Regions from separate parts of the Dermacoccus sp. SAI-028 genome, predicted to be linked through region 2. Evidence: riboswitches for the same ligand, from Rfam matches in the RefSeq annotation. Region 2 holds a riboswitch; each other region holds the start of a gene.
What was found. Region 2 has a riboswitch for thiamine pyrophosphate ahead of EDC82_RS06165 (MFS transporter). Riboswitches for the same ligand answer to the same signal wherever they lie in the genome.

Region 1 (3,271 bases), 200 kb from region 2:
ACGAGGTCGTCGAGGCCACGCTCGGCTTCCGCGACTACGTCGGTGACTACCAGCGTCAGCTGTTCCTCATCGACCACGCCGGGCTGCCGCACGCCGAGGTCATGCACCAGATCGAGCTGCTCGGCACGAAGGTCGTGCCGCAGCTGCGCGCCGAGATGGACATCCGACGCGCCGCCGGCGTGCCTGATGCCCCGACGCATGCCAGCCTGCTGGCTGCGCGCGCTGCCCAGGCGACCGACACGCCCTCGGCTGACGCCGGTCAGATGGGCGGCGTCGAGACAGGTGTGCCGCGTGCTCCGAAGACCGACGACGTGACGGGAACGCGCGCCGAAGACCGTTGAGCATCAGCCCGGTTCGTCGACAACTCGGCTGACCGGGCCGGGCGGGCGACGCCGGCGGCGGCGTTACGCCCAAACTCAGAGCAACGAGACGAAGGAGAACACGATGATGAACTGGACGGCACGCCTCGCCGTGATCAGCGGCGGGTTGAGTGAGGAATCGTCGACGCATCGTCTCGCCCAGCTGCTGAGCGACGCGGTTGTCGAGAGTGCGCGGGAGCAGGGCAGCGAGGTCGTCGTCGAGCGGATCGACCTGCGGGCGCTGGCGCACGACATCACGACGGCGTCGTTGACGGGGTTCGCTCCCCCGGCGCTCGCGGACGCCTACGAGGTGCTGGGCGCGGCCGACGCCGTGGTCGCGGTGACGCCGACGTACAAGGCGAGCTTCACGGGCTTGTTCAAGTCGTTCTGGGATGCGACTGCGGGCGGCGTGCTGAGCGGCGTGCCCGTCATCGTCGGCGCGACGGGCGGTTCCGCCCGACACTCACTGGTGACGGACACCGCCTTGCGACCGCTGTTCGCGTACATGAAGGCGCTCGTCATGCCGACGGCGGTCTACGCCGCGCCCGACGACTGGGCCGGGCGAGGCCTGGAAGCGCGGGCGAGCGAGGCCGCCGGTGAGTTGACGCAGCAGCTAGAGCGCGTGCTCGGCGGAGCAGACGTGGTGGTGAACGGCGGTTCTGGCGCGCGCGTGTCCAAGGATGGGGAAGCGCCGAGAACATCGTCGAAATCGGTTCGTACGCTTGCCGAGACGCGCAATCGGGCGCGCGATCCGTTCGTCGCGGTGCCGACGATGGAAGAGATGTTGCGCCGCTGAGCACGACTCGTGACCGGAGGGGTCCGTCAGGTTCGTCACGAACCTGACGGACCCCTTCGTCACGTTCGTCTGCCGGGATGTGCCATAGTCGGAAGCGTCCTTCGTGGGAGTCCTGAGAACAGGGCTGAGAGGGAGCTGATACTGCTCCGACCGCTACCCGACCTGACCCGGATCATGCCGGCGCAGGCAGCCAAGGAGACCTCATGGTCGCTCATCCTCCGTTCGGTGCCGACGTTCGTCGACGCCTGCTGCGTGGGGTCTTGCCGTGCCTTCGTCCGATCCGAAGGAGGCACCATCATGACGACGTTCAACGCCCGCGACCTCGCGGCCACCACCGACCGAGCAGCCACGTCGCCGGCGTCGGCCGCGGTTCAGAGGCGCGCAACCACCCCCGCTGACGGATCGGACGCTCGCCGCAAGCAGTACCGAGACGCGGACGGCCTGCGCGTGCCCTACACCGAGGTCATCCTCGACAACTCCCCCGGCACCGGCGCGGCCAACGCTCCCGTCGAGCTGTACGACACCTCCGGCCCGGGCAGTGACCCCGAGGTCGGGCTGCCGCCGTTGCGCGCCGAGTGGATCGCCGAGCGCGACGACGTCGAGACGTACGCCGGCCGAGAGCGCACCCTGCTCGACGACGGCCGCTCGGCCGTCCGACGCGGTGAGGCGAGCCACGAGTGGCGCGGCGAACGTCGCGCACCGCTGCGCTCGAAGGACGGCGCCGTCGTCACCCAGATGCACTACGCCCGTAAGGGATTGATCACCCCCGAGATGCGATTCGTCGCCGCCCGCGAGAACTGCGCCCTCGAACTCGTGCGCGACGAGGTCGCCGCCGGACGCGCGATCATCCCCGCCAACGTCAACCACCCGGAGAGCGAGCCGATGATCATCGGGCGTCGCTTCCTCGTCAAGGTCAACGCGAACATCGGAAACTCGGCCGTGACGTCGTCGATCGCCGAGGAGGTCGACAAGCTGACGTGGGCGACGACGTGGGGCGCCGACACCGTCATGGACCTGTCGACCGGTGACGACATCCACACAACGCGCGAGTGGATCCTCCGCAACTCCCCCGTCCCGATCGGCACCGTGCCGATCTACCAGGCCCTCGAGAAGGTCAACGGTGAGGCCGACAAGCTGACGTGGGAGATCTTCCGCGACACCGTCATCGAGCAGTGCGAGCAGGGCGTCGACTACATGACGATCCACGCCGGCGTGCTGCTGCGCTACGTGCCGATGACGGCCGAGCGCATCACGGGCATCGTCAGCCGCGGCGGCTCGATCATGGCCGGCTGGTGTCTCGCGCACCACGAGGAGAACTTCCTCTACACCCACTTCGACGAGCTGTGCGAGATCTTCGCCCGCTACGACGTCGCCTTCTCCCTCGGTGACGGCCTGCGCCCTGGCTGTACCGCCGACGCCAACGACGAGGCGCAGCTTTCCGAGCTGCGCACCCTCGCCGAGCTGACGAAGCGGGCATGGCAGTTCGACGTCCAGGTCATGGTCGAGGGCCCCGGGCACGTGCCGCTCGACCTCGTCGAGGAGAACGTGCGCCTGCAGCAGGAGTGGTGTGACGGCGCGCCGTTCTACACGCTCGGCCCGCTCGTCACCGACGTCGCACCCGGCTACGACCACATCACTTCCGCCATCGGCGCGACGACGATCGCGATGGGTGGCACCGCGATGCTGTGCTACGTCACGCCGAAGGAGCACCTCGGCCTGCCGAACCGTGATGACGTCAAGACCGGCGTCATCACGTACAAGCTCGCGGCGCACGCCGCGGACGTCGCGAAGCGCCACCCCGGCGCGCGAGCGTGGGACGACGCGTTGAGCAAGGCGCGCTTCGAGTTCCGTTGGAACGACCAGTTCAACCTGTCGCTCGACCCCGACACCGCGCGCGAGTTCCACGACGAATCGCTGCCCGCCGAGGCGGCGAAGACAGCACACTTCTGCTCGATGTGCGGGCCGAAGTTCTGCTCGATGCGCATCAGCCAGGACGTGCGCGACCGCTTCGGCGACGCCGGCGCCCAGCAGCGCGTCGTCAGCGAGAGCGAGGCGCGCGAGGGCATGCAGCAGATGTCGAAGACGTTCGTCGAGCTCGGGCGCAGCGTCTACGTCG
Region 2 (3,271 bases):
GATGGCGACGATGTCGTCGCGCTCGGCGCCGAGGGCGACCATCTCGTCGCTGAACTCGTCGGTCCAGATGCGGCCACTCACCTCGAACGGCAGGCCCGTCTCGGGGTTGAACTTGCCGATGCCGTGCCACTGGTCGGCCTCGTCGGAGAACGCGGGCTCGTAGCCGCGGCCCTTCTGCGTGATGACGTGCACGAGGGTCGGCCGGCCGTAGTCGCGAGCGCGGCGCAGCGCGGCCTCGACAGCCGCCTCGTCATGCCCGTCGATCGGGCCGAGGTACTTGATGCCGAGGCTCTCGAAGACGCCCGTGTCGGGGTAGACGATGTCCTTGAGACCACGCTTCACGCCGTGCAGCGCCTCGTACATCTTCGTCCCGACCTTCGGCGTCGCCTGCAGGCGGTTCTTGCCCCAGTCGAGCACCTGGTCGTAGGTGTGCATCGTGCGCATCGTCGCGAGGTGGTGCGCCATCCCGCCGATCGTCGGGGCATAGGAGCGCTCGTTGTCGTTGAGGACGATGACGAGCGGCAGGTCGGCGTCGGCGGAGATGTTGTTGAGTGCCTCCCACGCCATGCCGCCGGTCAGGGCGCCGTCACCGATGACGGCGACGGTGTGACGGTCGCTCTCACCCTTGAGGCGGCGCGCCTTGGCGATGCCCTCGGCCCAGCTCAGCGACGTCGAGGCGTGCGAGTTCTCGACGACGTCGTGCTCGGACTCCTCGCGGCTCGGGTAACCCGACAGGCCGCCGGATTTCTTGAGCTTGCTGAAGTCATGGCGGCCGGTGAGCAGTTTGTGGACGTAGCTCTGGTGGCCGGTGTCGAAGACGAACGTGTCCTTCGGCGAGTCGAAGACACGGTGCATCGCGATGCTCAATTCGACGACACCCAGGTTGGGGCCCAGATGCCCACCCGTCTTGGAGACGGATTCGACGAGGAACTGACGGATCTCGGCGGCGAGCGCGTCGAGCTCCTCGGCGGGGATTCGCTTGAGATCGTCCGGACCCGAGATGGTTTCCAGCAGCGTCACGTCTCACTCAGCCTTTCGAAAGTGCAGTCTCCTGAGTCTAGGTCGTCGACCGCGCAGCCGCCATGCGGGCGGGGGCGCCCTCCCGTCGCGCCACCGTCGGAGCCGGTAGCGCCGTCGGAGATCAAAGGCCGGGACTCTGCCCGCCCACGCACCCGCCCCGAACGCCGGCGCATCACAGCCGAGGGACGAACGTCTTGCCGCGCATCGCCTCGTGCACGAGACGGACGGCGCGCGCCGTGGCACGCAACCGCAGCCCCTCCGCGGACAGGTGCTCCATCACCTGCGGCACCGCGCGCGGTGGCAGCTCGTCGGCGAGGTCGACGCGGATGCGGCGATATGACTCGCGCATCGCGCCGAGTTGAGCGTCGACATGCCACGTCGCCACCCAAGCGAGCGCCACCGGGTGACGGCGCCATGCGTCGTAGGCCCGAAAATCCGAGGGGCACTGATCGAGCAGCCACTGCGTCGCCGCCTCCTGCCACCCCGGTGCACCCGGCGGCGGCACACCTCTCGGCCAGCCCGGAGGGCCGGTGTTCACCTCGTCCGACATGACCCCAGCGTACCCCATTGTTCGAACACGTGTTCTATTTGATGACCGCCCCACGAGACCGCAGACCGGCGCGAGACACGCCCCCGAAGCCAGGTGCTCTGTGGCATGCTGAGCCCGTCACACGGGAGCCCGAGGCGCGGGCTGAGAGGGCATCGCCATGCCGACCGTCCAACCTGATGCGGTTCATGCCGCCGTAGGGAGTGTTCGATCGTGGCTACCCTGACGCCTGCCCCTTCCCCTGCCCACGACGATGCGCCACGCCTGGCGCCGGCCGCCGCCACCCCAGAACGGCGCGAGGCCCGCCGCAGCGCCCTCGTCGGAAACTTCGTCGACCAGTTCGACATCTTCCTGCCCGTCATTGCGCTGGGTGGGGTGCTGTCGACGCGTTCGACGATTCCCGACGGCCTCGTCTTCGCCGCGACACTCCTGGGCCGCCCCCTCGGGGCGTTCATCCTCGGCACCCTGGCCGATCGTCGCGGACGAGCCCGCGTGTCACGCGGCGCACTGCTCGGCCTGAGCGTGTGCACCGGCCTCATGGTGACGCTCCCCCTGCACACCTCGACGTGGGCCGTGGCCGCTCTCCTGGCGTTGCGCTTCGCCGCCGGATTCTTCCTCGGCGGGCAGTACTCCGCGGCCATCCCCCGCGCCCTCGCGCTCACAGAGCCGCAACGACGCGGCCACCTGAGCGGCCTCGTCATGGCGATGTCACCCCTCGCGAACGCCACCATCGCTGCCGCCACGATGATGCTGACGGCCTCACTCGGCGGCGCGTACACCACGTGGGGGTGGCGCCTGCTGTTCGTCGTCGGCGCACTCCTGCCGTTGATCCTGGCCCTCACCGCGAGGTCAGCGCACGCCGGGCCGGCAGGTCACAGCCACTCTCCCCACGAATCCGACAATCGCGATCCCGCCGCGCACGACGCGACCGACGACGAGGAAGAGCGCGTGACGGGCCGTGTCGTGGCCGCATTGTTCACCCTCATGACGGGGCTGTGGTTGTTCACGATGATGGGGGTCTCGGTGCTGACGAGTTCGCTGCGCCCGCACTTCTCCCCCCATGACGTCGGGCTCGTCATGCTCGTCGCGACGGCCGTCAGTGCGCCGACGATGGCCGCGGCGGGTGCCGTCTCGACGCGTGTGGGCCGTTCACGCTTCTTCATGGCGTTCGGAGCACTGGCCTGCATCGCCGCCCCCGCCGCCTATCTCGTGGCAATGCATGCCGCGTCATCGGGCAGCATCGTCGCCACGACGATCGCCGTCGCGGCCGTCCAGATCGTCACCGTCTCCGCCTACGGCCCGGTCGGCGCCTACCTCGCCGAACACTTCCCCGAGTCGCGACGTTCGCGTGGTTACGGCAGCGTCTATTCGGCGTCGATCGTGCTGCCCGGCCTGTACCCGTTCTGGCTGCCCACCGTGACACAGTGGCTCGGCCGTTCGGCCGCCGTCCCGCTCGTGTTTTGCGTCGCGGGCCTCCTCGTCACTCTTGCCCCCGCGTGGATACGCGGAAGTAACGTTGGTGGTTACGAAAAAGTAAGTTGAGTGGGTGAAATCAGCTCGAACCGGTGGCGACGCCGTGATGATCTTGTTAACGTCGTGACTCGGTTCACATCGACTATCGAAGGATGAGCATGTTCACCACACGCCGTACCGCCAAGATCGCCCTCGTCGCCACCGCCGTGGCCGGCACCGTCACGATGGCTG
Region 3 (3,271 bases), 820 kb from region 2:
GATCTCGCCGGGGCCGTAGACGTCGCGCAGGAAGAGTTCGAGCGCACGGACGCGCTGCTCGGCGCCGGCGCTGAGCTCGGCCCAGCGCTCGGCCGAGATGATGCGCGGCACGATGTCGATCGGGTACGGGCGGTTGCCGTCCTCGGAGTTGATCGTCACGCCGAGCTCGGTCAGGCCCTTGCCGGCCGCTTCGAGGCGGCGCGACACCTCGTCGGGCCCGAGCGTCTCGATGCGCTCGATGACGGCCGCGTAGTCGGGGCGCAGCTCCGCATCGTCGGTGACGGATTCGTCGTGCACGCCCGGGGTCTCGGGTTCGTGCTCGCGGTATTCGCTGAACGCCTCGGGGACGATCTCGCCCTCTGCGCCCTCGTCGTTCGTCGGGTTCGTGCCCTGTGCCGTGGTCATGGGGACGACGTTACGGCAGACGGCTCACGTGCGCTCGCGCACGAAGCGGGACGTGCGTGAGGCCCTTGGGGGCCTTGACGGTAATGCGGAACCCGTCGGGTAGGCGGCGGCGCCAATCCTCGAAGGTCGTGAGTGACGGCCAGCGGTAGTAGCTGGCGTTGAGTGCGACAGTGTCGAAGAGGTTCGCCGCGTAGTACTCGAGGCGCACGCGGTCGGCGACGCCTGCGGGGTAGACGGTGCCTTTCCAGGAGGCGTACGTCCACCCTGACGTGCCGAGGCGCAGTTGCGCTCGGGTGGCCGTGCTCATGGCGTCAGCATGCCACCGGAGCGCGGCGTGATGTTCGGCCGGGACGTGAATGTGGACGAGATCCGCCGAGGTGGACGTGAATCGCGAATGTGGGCGAAATTCGCCGGTGTGGACGAAATTCGCGACGCTCAGTGATGCGTCGGCCAGAGACACGCGAGGAGGGCCAGGCAGAACCTGACCCTCCAAGCGAACAGCTCCATGCGCAACATGGACGCCCCCGAGTCTGCTGCACCGAGCGTGGGAGCCGAGCCCGCGAGGCTCCCACGCCGGAAAGCGGACGAAGGGGAATTACTTCATGACGACGACGGGCGCCTGGCTCTTGCCCTTCTGGGCTTCCTTGGCCTCTTCTTCGGCGCGCTTGACGAGGGCCTGCGGCGGGTGGCCGGCGGACTTGGTGAAGTAGTCGGCGGCGCGGCGTTCGGCGTACATCTTGGCGGCGGCGAGTGCGCCGGTGGAGATGGCGGCGTAGATCGCGGCTTCGATGATGCTGGCGTTCGGGTCCTTCGCGCTGCGCGGGCTCTTGCCGGTCGTCATCTTCCACGTCTTGGTTGCGGTGGTCGTCGCGATCTTGCTCGCGACGATGCCGGCGCCCATGCTCAGCACCTTCCACACGAGGTTGCCCATGGTGTTTCCCCTTACGTGTCGTCGGCCGTCGTGAGGCGTCGTCGAGCCTCGGGCCGTTGATGTCTTGGGTCCATCCTCGCGCGTGCATGTGTCGCTGCGCCAGTCGGCATGCTCATCAGCCCGGTCTGACGGGGGTGGGCGTCGTGGCGGCCGGCTCGTGCACGAGGGATCCGGCGTCGGCGTGAGGTGCGCACGAGCCGTCAGCGGGGATGCCGGAGTGCGAAGCGGGCCGAAGCGTGTCGTCCGTCGGTGGTCGGTGCTAATCTCACGCTCGAACGACAGGGGAGCGCAGTGTGCGCTGAGATCGTGCCGCATCCGGCACCAAACCCTCGAACCTGACCCGGTTAGCACCGGCGGAGGAAGTCGAGTTCTCACTCGTCGCGCGTACGTGCGGGCGACGACGTCCCTCACTGGCCGTGAGGAGGAACGTTCACATGATGTCTCGTGGTGGCCGCGCCGTGCTGGCGCTCGCGTGCGTGGGTGCGCTGGCGGCGTGCAGCGTCGACAACAACTCGTCGGGCTCGAAGTCGAGTTCAGCGGGCGGCTCGGGTGCGTCGGGTTCGGGCGCGTCGAAGACGGTCACGTTGGTGACGCACGAGTCGTGGGCGCCCGACAAGAACGTCATGGCCGAGTTCACGAAGCAGACGGGCTACACCGTCAAGGTCGTGAAGTCCGGTGACGCCGGTGAGCTCGCGAACAAGCTCGTGCTGAGCAAGAACAACCCGCTCGGTGACGTCGTGTTCGGCATCGACAACACGTTCGCCTCGCGTGTCACGACGAACGACGTCCTCGAGCCGTACAGCCCGAAGGGCGCGCCTGCGTCGGCGTCGAAGTACGAGCTGCCGGACGGCCAGGGCAAGGGGCAGCTGTCGCCGATCGACACCGCGTCGGTGTGCGTCAACGTCGACGACGCGTGGTTCACGAAGAACCACAAGACGAAGCCCGCGTCGTTCGACGACCTCGTCAAGCCCGAGTACAAGAACCTCATGGTCGCGCCGGGCGCGTCGTCGAGCTCGCCGGGCATGGCGTTCTTCCTCGCGACCGTCGGCCACTACGGCCAGGACGGCTGGGAGGCGTACTGGAAGAAGCTCATGGCGAACGGGCTCAAGCTGACGTCGGGCTGGAGCGACGCGTACGAGGTCGACTTCACCGGCAGCGGCAAGGGCAAGCGTCCGATCGTCGTCAGCTACGACAGCTCGCCGGCGTTCACCGTCGACAAGGCGGGCACGTCGACGACGTCGGCGCTGCTCGACACGTGCTTCCGATCGACCGAGTACGCCGGTGTGCTCAAGGGGGCGAAGAACCCCGACGGCGCGAAGGCGCTCATCGACTTCATGAACGGTGCGAGCTTCCAGAAGTCGCTGCCCGACTCGATGTACGTCTTCCCCGTCGACTCGAACGTCGAACTGCCCAAGGCGTGGGCGGCGAACGCGAAGCAGCCGACGAAGCCGATCGAGGTGTCGCCCGCCGACATCGACAAGAACCGTTCCGAATGGCTGACGAAGTGGAAGGACGTCACGTCCAAGTGACGCCCGAGCGATGAACGGCACCCGTGATGGTCTGCGTCGCGGCGCACGAGCCCGGGGCGCTCGCGCGCCGTTCGTCATGGCCGCGCTTGCCGTCGTCCCGCTCGTGTTCCTCGCGATCTTCTTCGCGTGGCCCGTCGCAGCGATGGCGGTGCGTGGGCTCGCGCCGGGTCGGCACGTCGATCTGGGCGGATTCACGGACGTCCTGACGCGCCCGCGCATCCTGCGCGTGCTGTGGTTCACCGTGTGGATGGCGGCGCTCGCGACGGCGTGCTCGGTGCTGCTCGGTGTGCCCGTCGCGCACGCCCTGTACCGGCTGCGCGTGCCGGGGGCGGGGGTGTGGCGCGCGCTCGTCGTCCTGCCGTTCGTCATGCCGACGGTCGTCGTCGGCGTCGCGTTCCGGTCGCTG

Region 1: linked by a shared signal. The riboswitch ahead of thiC (phosphomethylpyrimidine synthase ThiC) and the one ahead of EDC82_RS06165 (MFS transporter) in region 2 are both predicted to bind thiamine pyrophosphate.
Region 3: linked by a shared signal. The riboswitch ahead of EDC82_RS02460 (thiamine ABC transporter substrate binding subunit) and the one ahead of EDC82_RS06165 (MFS transporter) in region 2 are both predicted to bind thiamine pyrophosphate.

What each region holds. Positions count from the first base shown of each region.
Region 1 covers NZ_SMFS01000001.1:1,542,765-1,546,035, forward strand. The annotation lists gene EDC82_RS07090 (CE1758 family FMN-dependent luciferase-like monooxygenase) at 1-341, shown strand, start outside; gene EDC82_RS07095 (CE1759 family FMN reductase) at 445-1,155, shown strand; TPP riboswitch at 1,249-1,363, shown strand; gene thiC (phosphomethylpyrimidine synthase ThiC) at 1,453-3,271, shown strand, end outside.
Region 2 covers NZ_SMFS01000001.1:1,345,508-1,348,778, reverse strand. The annotation lists gene dxs (1-deoxy-D-xylulose-5-phosphate synthase) at 1-1,020, opposite strand, end outside; gene EDC82_RS06170 (hypothetical protein) at 1,193-1,570, opposite strand; TPP riboswitch at 1,682-1,787, shown strand; gene EDC82_RS06165 (MFS transporter) at 1,781-3,109, shown strand; gene EDC82_RS06160 (hypothetical protein) at 3,193-3,271, shown strand, end outside.
Region 3 covers NZ_SMFS01000001.1:523,016-526,286, forward strand. The annotation lists gene EDC82_RS02445 (circularly permuted type 2 ATP-grasp protein) at 1-405, opposite strand, end outside; gene EDC82_RS02450 (DUF72 domain-containing protein) at 416-712, opposite strand; gene EDC82_RS02455 (DUF4235 domain-containing protein) at 1,001-1,336, opposite strand; TPP riboswitch at 1,607-1,715, shown strand; gene EDC82_RS02460 (thiamine ABC transporter substrate binding subunit) at 1,771-2,865, shown strand; gene EDC82_RS02465 (iron ABC transporter permease) at 2,876-3,271, shown strand, end outside.